Regions from separate parts of the Nocardia sp. NPDC050378 genome, predicted to be linked through region 3. Evidence: riboswitches for the same ligand, from Rfam matches in the RefSeq annotation. Region 3 holds a riboswitch; each other region holds the start of a gene.
The links. A riboswitch is a leader RNA that binds a small molecule or an ion and turns the genes downstream of it on or off. The one in region 3 is predicted to bind S-adenosylmethionine.

Region 1 (4,401 bases), on a different contig from region 3:
GGCGCGGGCCGAACTTGGGCAGCAGCGAACTGGTGATGCCCGCCGCGATGCCGATGCCGATCGGGAAGGGCAGGAACGCGATGCCCGCCTCGAGCGGCGAATATCCCAGGGTGTTCTGGTAGTAGAAGCTGAGGAACAGGAACATGGCGAACATCGCGATGGGGATCAGCAGCGCGGTGAGCAAAGCACCGCCGCGGTTGATCTCCCCGGGAATACGAAGGGGCAGTAGCGGATTCGTCGATCGGGCCTCGATGACGACGAAGACCAGGAGCAACGCGCAACCGGCACCGAGCAGTCCGAGGGTGCTCGGCGCCAGCCAGCCGTGCTCGGCGGCCCGGCTGAATCCGTAGACGATCGCGACCAGACCGAGAGTCACGGTGACGGCACCGGGCAGGTCGTAGCCGCCGGTGCGCGGTGCGGGGATGTCACGGGCGATCACGGCGAGCGCACCGGCCACCGCGACCAGGGCGATCGGGGTGTTGATCAGCAACGTCCACCGCCAGGACGCGAACTCGGTGAGCGCGCCGCCGACGATCAGCCCGAACGCCACCCCACCGGCGGTGATCCCGGCGAACACCGCGAACGCGCGCGCCCGTTCGCGCACGTCGGTGAAGATCACCGACAGCAGCGACAGCGCCGCGGGCGCGAGCAGGGCGGCGAACGCGCCCTGGAGTCCACGGCCGAGGAACAACTGCACGGTGTTCTGCGCCAGGCCCGCCAGCGCCGAGGCGACGGCGAAGCCGACGAGGCCGACCAGGAAGATGCGGCGGCGGCCCAGGTAGTCGGCCATCCGCCCACCGAGCAGCAGCAACCCGCCGAAGATGAGCGTGTAGGCGGTGATGGCCCACTGTTTATCACCGTCGGTGATGGCGAGGTCGCGCTGGGCGTACGGCAGCGCGATGGTGATGACGGTGGCGTCGAGCACCACCATCAGCTGCGCGGCGGAGAGCACGACGAGCGCCCACCATCGCATCGAATTCGCCGGGGCTGCAGCATATTCGGATTTCAGTTCGGTGCCGGTCACCTGGGCTCCTCATCACTCGGCATGCGTCGGCCAATCCTGGCACCGTGCGACAATTGGCGTCAAGAGAAATTTGTCTGAACGCGCCACTTGGCAGGTCGCGCCAGCTTGCCATGCTGAAACGCTAAGCTGGCGAAATGCTCGACTCGACCACTCCGACCGCCTCCGACCGGCCGGCTCCGCCGAGCCTGCGCGAGCGCAAGAAGGCGCAGACCAGGGCCGCGATCGTCGCGATCGGACTCGACCTGTGCGATACCCAGGGCTTCGACGCGACCACCGTCGAGCAGATCGCCGCCGGAGCCGACGTATCCCCCCGCACCGTCAACCGGTACTTCGCGCTCAAAGAGGACATCGTGCTCGCCCCGATCGACGACTTCGGCCACGCCGTCGCCGTCGCGCTGCGCGGCCAGCCCGATACCGGCAACGAACTGCGAGCCCTGTGCGGCGCCTACCTCCAGGTGGTCGAGTCCGAGGCCGATGCCGACGGTCTGCGGTTCCTGCACCAGTTCCTGCAGACGCAGCGGATCATGCGGGCCAGCCAGGCGGTCAACGCGCGGGCCCTGGAATACGCGGAGAAGAAGAACGTCGCGGTGTGCGAGGAACTGGCCCGGCGGATGGGGACCACACCCGACGATTTTCTGGTGAAGCTGGTCGCGGGCACGTGGCAGACGCTGTGTCACCTCGCGGTCGCCGACACCGAGCACGTACTGCCCACCTCACCGGAGGCGGCGGTGCGGGTCACCCGCGAAGCGATCCTGCGCGCCTATCACGGATTGCGGCAGGTCTGCGGCGCACCGGGCGACGACACACCCGGCTTCGCCGCACCGGCGGCACGGTGATGTGAGGCAGGAAACGCGGGGGAAGTTTCCCCACCGGCGCGATGTCCGGTTAACATGTCGTCCAAGGTCATGAGTACCAGCGCGAAGCCCCGGCTCGCTGGTCGGCAACCCTCCAGCTGCGGTGGGGTGCTCCGGGTGATGACCGGGCTCCCGAAGGTCGGGAGCAAGCGCGCATTTCAGGAGGCCCCCATGTGTTGTTGTCCGTCGATCCGCCCCAGCTGAACCCTGACGCACAACCCCTGGAGCATTGACCATGACCGACGCCGCCCTGCCCGAGAACTGGTCGTTCGAGACCAAGCAGATCCACGCGGGCCAGGCCCCCGACGCGACCACCAACGCGCGGGCACTGCCGATCTACCAGACCACCTCCTACACCTTCCGCGACACCGAGCACGCCGCCGCGCTGTTCGGGCTCGCCGAACCGGGCAACATCTACACCCGGATCATGAACCCCACCCAGGACGCGGTGGAGCAGCGGGTCGCCGCCCTCGAAGGCGGTGTCGCGGCGCTGCTGGTGGCCTCGGGCCAAGCGGCCGAGACCTACGCCATCCTGAATCTGGCAGGCGCCGGTGACCACATCGTGTCCAGCCCGCACCTGTACGGCGGCACCTACAACCTCTTCCACTACTCGCTGCCCAAGCTCGGCATCGAGGTGTCGTTCGTCGAGGACCCCGACGACCTCGCGCAGTGGCAGGCCGCGATCCGCCCCAACACCAAGGCGTTCTACGGCGAGACCATCGCCAACCCGAGCAGCGCGGTCTTCGACATCCCGGGTATCGCCGGGGTCGCTCACGACAACGGGCTGCCGCTGATCGTGGACAACACCGTCGCCACTCCGTACCTGATCCAGCCGCTGGCCCACGGCGCCGACATCGTGGTGCACTCGGCCACGAAGTACCTCGGTGGCCACGGCGCGGCGGTGGCGGGCGTGATCGTCGACGGCGGCACCTTCGACTGGACCGTGCGTGACGCCGAGGGCAACGCCCGGTACCCCGGCTTCACCGAGCCCGATCCGAGCTACCACGGCGCGGTCTTCGCCGATCTCGGTGCCCCGGCGTTCGCGCTCAAGGCGCGCGTGCAGTTGTTGCGCGACCTCGGCGCGGCGGTGTCACCGTTCAACGCCTTCCTGATCGCCCAGGGCATCGAGACGCTGAGCCTGCGGGTGGAACGGCACGTGAGCAACGCGGTCGAGGTGGCGAAGTTCGTCGCCGCGCAGCCCGGTGTCGACGCGGTGCACTACGCGGGACTCGAGTCCTCGCCCTGGCACGAGCGGGCCAAGCAGCTGGCACCCAAGGGTGCGGGCGCGATCGTGTCGTTCGAGCTGGCAGGTGGTGTCGACGCGGGCAAGAAGTTCGTGGACGCGCTCAGCCTGCACAGCCATGTGGCTAACATCGGTGATGTGCGTTCTCTCGTGATCCACCCGGCGTCGACCACGCACTCGCAGTTGACACCGGAGGAGCAGCTGGCCGCCGGCGTCACTCCCGGCCTGGTCCGGCTCGCGGTGGGTATCGAGGGAATCGACGACATCCTGGCCGATCTGCGGGCCGGTTTCGCGGCGGCGACGACGTGACTGTGAGCACCGAATCGCCGATCACCCGTCCCGGCACCGGGGTGGCCCTGCTGCCACCACCGGACGGGCGACTCGGCGTGGTCGCCATCGGGGACGTGACGCTGGAGAACGGCGCGGTCGTCCCCGATGTGCGGCTGGCGGTGCAACGGTGGGGTGAGCTCTCCCCCACGCTCGACAATGTGGTGCTCGTCGAACACGCGCTCACCGGCGACTCCCATGTCGTCGGTGGGCCCGACGGGGCGCCCGGCTGGTGGGAGGGCATGGTCGGGCCCGGCGCGCCGATCGACACCGACGAGTGGTGTGTGATCGCCACCAATGTGCTCGGTGGCTGTAAGGGCAGCACGGGCCCGTCTTCGCTCGCGCCCGACGGAAAGCCTTGGGGCGCACGGTTTCCCTGGGTGACCATTCGCGACCAGGTGACCGCCGAGGCGCAGTTGCTCGACCTGCTCGGCATCGAGCGGCTCGGTGCCGTCGTCGGCGGGTCGATGGGTGGCATGCGGGTGCTCGAGTGGATCATCGGGCATCCACAGCGGGTGTCGGCGGCGCTGGTGCTCGCCGTCGGCGCACGTGCCACCGCCGATCAGATCGGCACTCAGACCACCCAGATGGCCATCATCACCGCCGACCCGGACTGGCAGGACGGCAACTATCACGGCACCGGGCGCGCGCCGATGACGGGCATGGGCCTGGCCCGGCGCATCGCCCATCTCACCTACCGCACCGAGGGCGAGCTCGAGCACCGCTTCGCCAATCACGCGCAGGGTGACGAGGACCCGTGGGCGGGCGGCCGGTACGCGGTGCAGAGCTATCTCGAGCACCAGGCCGACAAGCTCGGCCAGCGTTTCGACCCGGCCACCTATGTGCTGCTCAGCGAGGCCATGAACCGGCACGACGTGGGCCGCGGCCGCGGTGGCGTGGCCGCCGCGCTGGCCTCGACCCAGGTTCCGTGCGTGGTCGGCGGCGTCGACTCG
Region 2 (4,401 bases), on a different contig from region 3:
CCGCCGCCTACAACCTCGCCACCCTGCGCACCCTGCCCCGGCAGGTGTCGGGAGTGATCGAACCGGTCACCGTGTGCGTGCCCGCCCGTGACGAAGCCCTGCGGCTCCCCGAGCTCATCGCCGACCTGCGCGCCCAGACCGGGGTGCCGCGGCTGCGAGTGCTGATCCTCGACGACGCCTCCACCGACGGCACCTACGAGGCCGCACTCGCCGCGATCGGCGGCGACGAACGATTCACCGTGCTCCGCTCGGCCGCCCACCCGGCGCCGGGATGGACCGGGAAGGCCGCCGCCTGTGCGCGACTGGCCGCCAGGACCGATGCGGCGGCACTGGTCTTCGTCGATGCCGATGTGCGCCTCCAACCGGAGGCGATCGCCGCCGCGGTGACCGAATTGCGCAAGCGCGGTGCGGGTTTGGTGTCGGCGTGGCCGGCGCAGGATTCGGGTTCGGTCGCCGAGCAGCTGGTTCAGCCGCTGCTCGCCTGGTCGTGGGCGTCGACGCTCCCGGTGGGTCCGGCCAACCACAGCTTGCGGCCGTCGACGGCGGTGGCGTGCGGGCAGTTCCTCGCCGTGGACGCCGCGGCGTATCGGGCGGGTGGGGGTCACGCCGGTGTGGCGGCGAGTGCCACCGAGGACCTCGATCTCGCGCGGGCGCTGCGCCGGGCGGGTCATCGGACCGCGCTCGTCACCGCCGGACCCGCCGCCCGCACCCGCATGTACACCGGCGCCGACGACCTCGCCGGCGGCTACACCCGCTGGTTGTGGTCGGCCTACGGCGGCCGGGTCGACACCGGTGCGGCCATCGGTGTCCTTGCCGCCCTTGCCTATTGGATTCCGCCGCTGGCGGTTCTCGCCGGTCGTGGCCGGGTGCGCCGGGCGGGTCTGCTCGGCTACCTCGCCGCCGTCACCGGGCGGCTCACGGCCCGAGCCGTCGAAACCCGGCGCCCACCCACCGGTGCCGACCTCGGCTCGGCGTTGGCCCATCCGGTGTCCGTCGGCTACTACCTCACCCTGTGGGCCCGCTCGCACCGCCTGCATCGCACGGGGCGGCTGCGCTGGAAGCAGCGACCCCTCGTCGCACCGGAAACGCCGCTCGCTCGTCACGGCTGACCCACGGCCCAGGTATCCAACACCGCTCGGTGTGCCCACCGGAAGACGTGCGCTGTCGACGGTCCGCCCCTCGCGGACACCGGATCAGGCGACCTCGGTGATGCCGACGGTCGGGAAGAAGAAGCACGAGCGGCCCGCGTTGTCGGTGGTACCGAAGACGGCGGCGAGGACGGTGCCCTTCCCGGTGTCGACGGGGACCGCGCGCACACCGCCGACCGGGATCGCGGTGCGCAGGAAATCGCGGATGACGTTCTCGGCGAGCGGCCGGAGTTCGACGGGAACCTCGGGCGGCACCATCGCCCGGACGATGTCGGCGATCGTCCCCATCGAGGCCAGCCCACCGCGCCCGGTGCTGATATTGAGCCAGGCCACCTGCATACCGGAAGTCTTGGTGGCGGCCGTGTCCGGTTCCAGGCCGTACGGGAGGAAGGTGAACAGCGTCTGGCCTGATTTCACGGCCGTGAGATCGAGTCCGGGGATCGGCAGGGTGTTCGTCGGCCACGGGCCGGGAACCGCACCCGCGACAGCCGGGACCAGGCCGAGACCGTCACCGGAACAGTTCGCGGCGACCGTCGGGTACAGGAAGGGCTGGATGCCGAGGGCCTCGAGGGTTTCGACGACCGTCTGATAGGCGGCGAGGAGATCGCCGGGGCCCGCTGCGGGTGTGGCCGGGGCGTCGCGGGTGACGGCGGGCCGCACCGGTGGGTCGGCGGCGACGGGGGCGGCAAGCAGCACGGCGGCGGCGCAGGCCGTCAGCGAGGTCAGTGTGGTCAGACGACGCGCAACAGTCACGGCGAACTCCTCATCGACGCTGAGAAGGCCGAGATTACTCCCGCGATCCGGTGAATCCGCGCAGGTGAAGTGACCGGGTATTCGGCGCGTCGCGTACCGCCACAGCGGGGGCCTGGGGTGGGTCGACCGGGCCCGACGTCGGCGATTGTGCCCGCACCCGCATCCGATTCCAACCGCTGCGCTCACGCTGATTTCTACCGTTGTGCGTCATCACAGCTGTGCCACATGCTGATCCGGCTCGACGCTTCGGCAGCGGGCGCACCATCCAGAGCGACTGAGAGACCTGGCTCTACGACGTCGCAGCAACCCGCCCGGTCTGTCCGGGTGTGGGTGCTTCTGCCGGGTTCGATGGAGGAGATCGATGAAATTCCTGCTCATGACGCTGATCACCCGGGTTCCCGATCCGGTGACCGGCGTCGTGCCGAGCACCCGTGACCGTTTCCGTGACGTGGTCGAACAGGCCAGGCGCGCTGAGGAATTGGGCTTCGACGGGTTCGCGGTCGGCGAACGGCACGAAGACCCGTTCCTGTCCGCCGCGCCCCCGGTGGTGCTCAGCCATTTGGCGGCGGTCACCTCGCGGATCACCCTGTTCACCGCGGTCACCACCTTGAGCCTGCTCGACCCGGTGCGCGCCTTCGAGGACTACGCCACGCTCGACAACCTGTCCGACGGACGGCTCGAGCTGATCATCGGCAAGGGCAACGGCACCGCCCAGGCGCAGCTCTACCACGTGACGACCGAGGATCAGTGGGACCGTAACCGCGAAGGTTACGAACTGCTGCGGGCACTGTGGGACCGCGACGAGGTGACGTGGTCGGGCCGATTCCGGCCGCCGCTCACCGACGCACGAGCATTGCCGCGCCCGTTGCAGCCGAAGCTGCGGATCTGGCACGGCAGCGCGACGAGCCGGGAATCGGTGGAGCTGGCGGCGCGCCATGGCGACCCGGTCTTCTCGGCGAACGTCACGCACCCGATCGAGCCGTACGCCGAGCTGATCCGCCACTACCGGCAGCGCTGGGTGGACTACGGGCGCGACCCCGCCGACGCCCTGGTCGGTGCGGGCACGGCCGGTCTGCACGTGGCGCGGACCTCCCAGGAGGCCGTCGAGGTGTATCGCCCGCTCTACGAGGCGCGCACCGCGTTGCAGCGGCAGGTGGGCAATCCGGTGGTCTTCGAGACCCTCGAGGATTTCCTCGCCCGTTCCTCCGCCCTGGTCGGCAGTCCGGAGCAGGTGATCGACAAGGTCGGCCGGTACCACGAGCAGTTCGGGCACGAGGTGATCCACCTGTCCGCCGATCGTGAGGGCCGAGCCGAGTCCGACTATCTGGACAGTCTCGAACTGTTCCAGGCCGAGGTGGCGCCGGAGTTGCGCCGCCGCATCCCGAGCCGTCCCCTGGCCGCAGGCCGTGAATTCGCTGGAGTTGTTTCGTGATTCGACATCGCATCGCCGCGTTCGCCGGTGTTCTCGCCGCCACCGCGACGGTGGTCGCCTGCGGCGGCGGGGACACCGCAGGCGGCGGACCAGCCGGTCCCCCGCAACCCGGCGGCACCCTGCGCTACGGGCTCTCGCAGGCACCGTCGTGCTCGGATCCCGCCCAGGCCGGGAGCAATCAGACCATCTACGTGACCCGGCAGATCGTGGACTCGCTCACCGATCAGGATCCGGCGACCGGGGCGATCACCCCGTGGCTGGCACGCAGCTGGGAGGTCAGCCCCGATGCGAAGGTCTTCACCTTCACCCTCACAGACGGGGTGACCTTCAGCGACGGCTCGCCGCTCACCGCCGAATCGGTGCGCGACACCTTCGACGCCGTGGTCCGGCTCGGTGGGGCCAAAGCGCCGCTCGGCGTGAGCTACCTCGCCAACTACATCGGCACCACCGTGGTCGACAAGCTCACGGCCCGGGTCGAATTCAGCACACCGAACGCGCAATTCCTGCAGGCGTCCTCGACCTCGCAGCTGGGGATCCTCGCCCCGTCGACCAACGCGAAGCCGGCGGAGGCGCGCTGCGCGGGCGACAACATCGGCAGCGGACCGTTCACCTATGCCGAGTACCAGCAGGACGTCTCGGTGACGTTGGCCAAACGCGCCGGATACCGCTGGGGCTCAGATGTTTTCGCCCACGAGGGTGAGGCCTATCTCGACCGGATCGAGTTCACCGTCGTGCCCGAGTCGGGGGTGCGTACGGGCAGTCTGGCTTCCGGTCAGCTCGACGCGATCAGTGATGCCCTGCCGCAGGACGCGCCGCAGATCGAGGCGGTCGGCGGACGGGTGCTCTCGACATCGAACCCGGGCCTGGTCTTCGGTTTCCACCCCAATGTGACGCGTGGGCCGTTGCGTGATCCGGCAGTGCGGCAGGCATTGCTGCCCGCGCTGGACCGGCGTCAGCTGATCGACACCGTCCTGAGCCCACAGTTCCAACCCGCCACCTCGGTGCTGGCCGCGTCGACCCCGGCCTATACCGACCTCTCGGCCCGGCTCGGCTACGACCCGGCGAAGG
Region 3 (4,401 bases):
GCTTCGGCGCGGGGGTGAAGTTCTTCGCGTCGTCGAGCAGGCAGGCGATGGTCTCGTTGGCGTCGCCCTTGGTGTGGCCGATCAGGCCGACGGGGCCACGCTTGATCCAGCCGGTGACGTAGGTGGCGGGCATGAAACGGGCCGCACCCTCGGCGCTCTCGTCGGCGATCACGCGACCGGCCTCGTTGGGCACGGTGCCTGCCTGATCGTCGAACGGCAGCTGGTTGATGTTCTGTGACAGGTAACCGACGGCGCGGTAGACGGCCTGCACGTCCCACTGCTTGAACTCGCCGGTGCCCTTGACGTTGCCGGTGCCGTCGAGCTGGGTGCGCTCGGTCTTGAGACCGACGACCCGGCCGTTCTCGTCGCCGACGATCTCGGCGGGCGACTCGAAGAAGTGCAGGAACAGCTTGTGCGGGCGGTTGCCCTGGTCGCGGATGGCCCACTGCTCGAGGGTGTTGGCGACCATGTCGACCTGCTTGGAGTTGCGGCGCGCGGCCTCGGAACCCTCGTCGTAGTCGATGTCCTCGGGGTCGACGATCACCTCGATGGTCGGCGAGTGGTCGAGTTCACGCAGCTCGAGGGGGGTGAACTTGGCCTGCGCGGGACCGCGACGCCCGAAGACGTGCACCTCGACGGCCTTGTTCTCCTTGAGCCCCTTGTAGACGTTCGGCGGGATCTCGGTGGGCAGCAGCTCGTCGCCGGTCTTGGCGAGCACGCGCGCCACGTCCAGGGCCACGTTGCCGACGCCGAGCACGGCGACCTTCTCGGCATCCAGCGGCCACGAACGGGGCACGTCGGGGTGCCCGTCGTACCAGGAGACGAAGTCGGCGGCGCCGTAGGAACCGTCGAGGTCGATGCCGGGGATCGGCAGCGCGCGGTCGGCGTTGGCACCGGTGGAGAAGATCACCGCGTCGTAGAACTGCCGCAGGTCGTCGAGGGTGATGTCGGTGCCGTAGTCGATGTTGCCGAGCAGGCGCACCTGATCCTTGTCGAGCACCTTGTGCAGGGCGGTGATGATGCCCTTGATGCGCGGGTGGTCGGGCGCGACGCCGTAGCGGATGAGACCGAAGGGCGCGGGCATGCGCTCGTAGAGGTCGATGCTGACCTCGGCGTCGGACTTCATCAACGCGTCGGCGGCGTAGATACCGGCCGGTCCCGCACCCACGATCGCGATGCGAAGCGGGCGAGTCGCTGTCTGTTCGGTCATTGTCTACGCGCACCCTTTGGTCGAGAAACGATGTGACGGCGTCAACTTAGCTTAGGCTAAGTCGGAAACCGGCTACCGGCCGCTGCCGTCCTCGTCGGCGGCAGGCCGTAATCAACGCGATTCTAGCTGCGGTGTTGCGGCAACCCGGCGCGCGGTGTAGCTGCCCGGCCCGGGTCTGTCAGGATTACCACATGAGCGAGGAGCAAACAGGCTCGGACGATCAGCCCATCGAGGTCGATCAGACCGACAAGCGGTCCATCGTCCCGTTCGTCGCGGCCGCGGTGATCGCGGTCGTCGTGCTCATCAGCATCGTCGTCGGCGGGCTCCTCGCACCCGCTGAGAAAAATGTCACAGAGGCCGATCGGCTCGCGGCCGCCGTCACCAACTATATCGACGCGCGCTCGCGCACCGATCAGCGTCCGCCGCCCGGGGTGGCGTGCCCCGGGTTCGACGAGGCGAAATCGGGTCTCACCGAACGGCTCGGCGGCCCGGAATCAGCGGTGACGATCGACAAGAAGGGCTTTTCAAACGCCACCGTCAACGGCAACCGGGCCAAGATCGACGCCACGGTTTCGGTGGGCGGGCAGGCGACGTCGAGCACCTGGAATCTCACCCGGGTCGACGGCGCCTGGCTGGTGTGCACCCCCTGAGGGGTTTGACACGGTGACCAGTGCCGGGGCAATCTCAGATCGCAAGGTCATGAGTACCAGCGTCAAGCCCCGGCTCGCTGGTCGGCAACCCTCCTCCGCGGTGGGGTGCTCCGGGTGACGACCTGGCCGTGTGCTGGACTCCCCCGCCTCGGCAAGAGCGGATTCACGCAGGAGGATCGACATGAGTTACGCCGGCGACATCACCCCTGAGAAGGCGTGGGAAATCCTGACCGAGCATCCCGACGCGGTGCTGGTCGACGTGCGCACCGAAGGCGAGTGGGCCCACATCGGCATTCCCGACACCAGCTCCATCGAGCGCCCCGCGCACTTCATCGAATGGGTCGACGGCACCGGCGCGCGCAACCCGCGCTTCGGTGAGCAGCTCGAACAGGTCCTCGCCGACCGCCCGGCCGACGCACCCGTGGTGTTCCTGTGTCGCTCGGGTCAGCGCTCGGCGCACGCGGCGACGGTGGCCACCGCGGCGGGGATCACCCCGTCCTACAACGTGCTCGACGGTTTCGAGGGCGGCCCCGACGCGTTCGGGCAGCGCGGCAGCACCGGCTGGCGCGCCGTCGGCCTGCCGTGGCGCCAGGCATTAGGAGACTTCGCATGATCACCGGTGGTTCCTTCGACAAGCCGCTGCCCGAAGGGGTCGGTCCCGCCACCCTCGGCGTGCGCGGTGGCCTGCGTCGTTCCGGATTCGACGAGACGTCCGAGGCGCTCTACCTGACTTCCGGCTTCGTCTACGAGAACGCCGAGGCCGCCGAGGCCGCGTTCACCGGCGATGTCGAACACTTCGTCTACTCCCGCTTCGGCAACCCGACGGTGGCCATGTTCGAGGAGCGCATCCGCCTGCTCGACGGCGCCGAGGCCGCGTTCGCGACCGCCTCGGGCATGTCGGCGGTGTTCACCGCGCTGGGCGCGCTGCTGAAGGCAGGCGACCGGCTCGTCGCCGCGCGCAGTCTGTTCGGTTCCTGCTTCGTGGTGTGCAACGAGATCCTGCCGCGCTGGGGGATCGAGACCGTCTTCGTCGACGGCGACGACCTCTCGCAGTGGGAGCAGGCTCTGTCGGTACCCACCCAGGCCGTGTTCTTCGAGACCCCGGCCAACCCGATGCAAACCCTCGTCGACGTCCGCAGGGTCACCGAACTGGCCCACGCCGCAGGCGCGAAAGTGGTGCTGGACAACGTCTTCGCCACCCCGCTGCTGCAGCGCGGGTTCGAACTCGGCGCCGACGTGGTCGTCTACTCCGGCACCAAGCACATCGACGGCCAGGGCCGCGTCCTCGGCGGCGCCATCCTCGGCGCCAAGGACTACATCGATGGTCCCGTGAAAACCCTGATGCGCCACACCGGTCCGGCGCTGAGTCCGTTCAACGCTTGGACCTTGCTCAAGGGGCTGGAGACGATGCCGCTTCGCGTGCGTCAGTCGACCGAATCGGCACTGCGGGTCGCCGAGTTCCTGGAGACGAACAAGTCGGTGGAATGGGTGAAGTACCCCTTCCTGCCGTCACATCCGCAGCATGCCCTGGCCAAGGAGCAGATGTCGGGCGGCGGCACCGTCGTCACCTTCGCCCTGCACGGCGACGACGGCAAGAAGCGAGCCTTCGAGGTCCTCAACCGCCTGCGCATCATCGACATCTCCAACAATCTCGGCGACGCCAAGACGATGATCACCCACCCCGCCACCACCACCCACCGAGCCATGGGCCCCGAAGGCCGCGCCTCCATCGGTCTCTCCGACGGCGTGGTCCGCATCTCGGTCGGCCTGGAAGACATCGAAGACCTCCTGGGCGACCTCGACCACGCGCTGAGCTAGTTCGGGTGGATCGACCCGGCGAAGGCGCACACTAGTGCCGACGTGGCCGCGGGCTCGGTAGCTCCTCGAACATGACGACGACCATGGTCGCGGCAGGTCAGCCCAGCGCGCGCAGACGGGGAGCCAGGTCGCGCTGGAAGAGGTCGAGGAAGCGGAGTTGGTCGTGGCCGGGGGCGTGGAAGACCAGGTGGTTGAGGCCCGCGTCTAGGTAGGGCTTGATCTGGGCGACGGCCTCGTCGGGGTCGCTGGCGACGATCCAGCGCTTGGCGACCTGTTCGATGGGCAGGGCGTCGGCGGCGGCTTCCATCTCGATGGGGTCGGTGATGTCGTGCTTCTGTTCGGGGGTCAGCGACAGGGGCGCCCAGAAGCGGGTGTTCTCCAGGGCGAGTTCGGGATCGGTGTCGTAGGAGATCTTGATCTCGATCATCTTGTCGATCGCGGACAGGTCGCGCTCGGCCTTGGCCGCGCCCTCGGCGACGGCGGGCAGCAGCTTCTCGGTGTAGAGGTCCATGCCCTTGCCCGAGGTGCAGATGAAACCGTCACCGGCGCGGCCCGCGTACCTGGCGACGACAGGGCCGCCCGCCGCGATGTAGACCGGGATGCCGTCCTTCGGCACGTCGTAGATCGAGGCGCCGACGGTGTGGTAGTACTCGCCGTCGAAATCGACGCGGTCGCCGAGCCACAGTTCGCGCATCAACCGCACGGCCTCACGCAGCCGGGCGA

Region 1: it holds a riboswitch for S-adenosylmethionine, as region 3 does, so the genes downstream of both, AB0I35_RS28730 (bifunctional o-acetylhomoserine/o-acetylserine sulfhydrylase) here and AB0I35_RS02880 (rhodanese-like domain-containing protein) in region 3, are expected to answer to the same signal.
Region 2: it holds a riboswitch for S-adenosylmethionine, as region 3 does, so the genes downstream of both, AB0I35_RS21880 (LLM class flavin-dependent oxidoreductase) here and AB0I35_RS02880 (rhodanese-like domain-containing protein) in region 3, are expected to answer to the same signal.

What each region holds. Positions count from the first base shown of each region.
Region 1 covers NZ_JBFAKI010000020.1:41,378-45,778, forward strand. Annotated here, with positions in the region: gene AB0I35_RS28720 (MFS transporter) at 1-1,024, opposite strand, end outside; gene AB0I35_RS28725 (TetR family transcriptional regulator) at 1,159-1,860, shown strand; SAM riboswitch class IV at 1,926-2,036, shown strand; gene AB0I35_RS28730 (bifunctional o-acetylhomoserine/o-acetylserine sulfhydrylase) at 2,114-3,430, shown strand; gene AB0I35_RS28735 (homoserine O-acetyltransferase) at 3,427-4,401, shown strand, end outside.
Region 2 covers NZ_JBFAKI010000010.1:85,372-89,772, forward strand. Annotated here, with positions in the region: gene AB0I35_RS21870 (glycosyltransferase family 2 protein) at 1-1,109, shown strand, start outside; gene AB0I35_RS21875 (hypothetical protein) at 1,194-1,901, opposite strand; SAM riboswitch class I at 2,160-2,256, shown strand; gene AB0I35_RS21880 (LLM class flavin-dependent oxidoreductase) at 2,263-3,333, shown strand; gene AB0I35_RS21885 (ABC transporter substrate-binding protein) at 3,330-4,401, shown strand, end outside.
Region 3 covers NZ_JBFAKI010000001.1:619,524-623,924, forward strand. Annotated here, with positions in the region: gene AB0I35_RS02870 (FAD-dependent oxidoreductase) at 1-1,210, opposite strand, end outside; gene AB0I35_RS02875 (hypothetical protein) at 1,402-1,860, shown strand; SAM riboswitch class IV at 1,906-2,024, shown strand; gene AB0I35_RS02880 (rhodanese-like domain-containing protein) at 2,042-2,473, shown strand; gene AB0I35_RS02885 (O-succinylhomoserine sulfhydrylase) at 2,470-3,678, shown strand; gene fgd (glucose-6-phosphate dehydrogenase (coenzyme-F420)) at 3,776-4,401, opposite strand, start outside.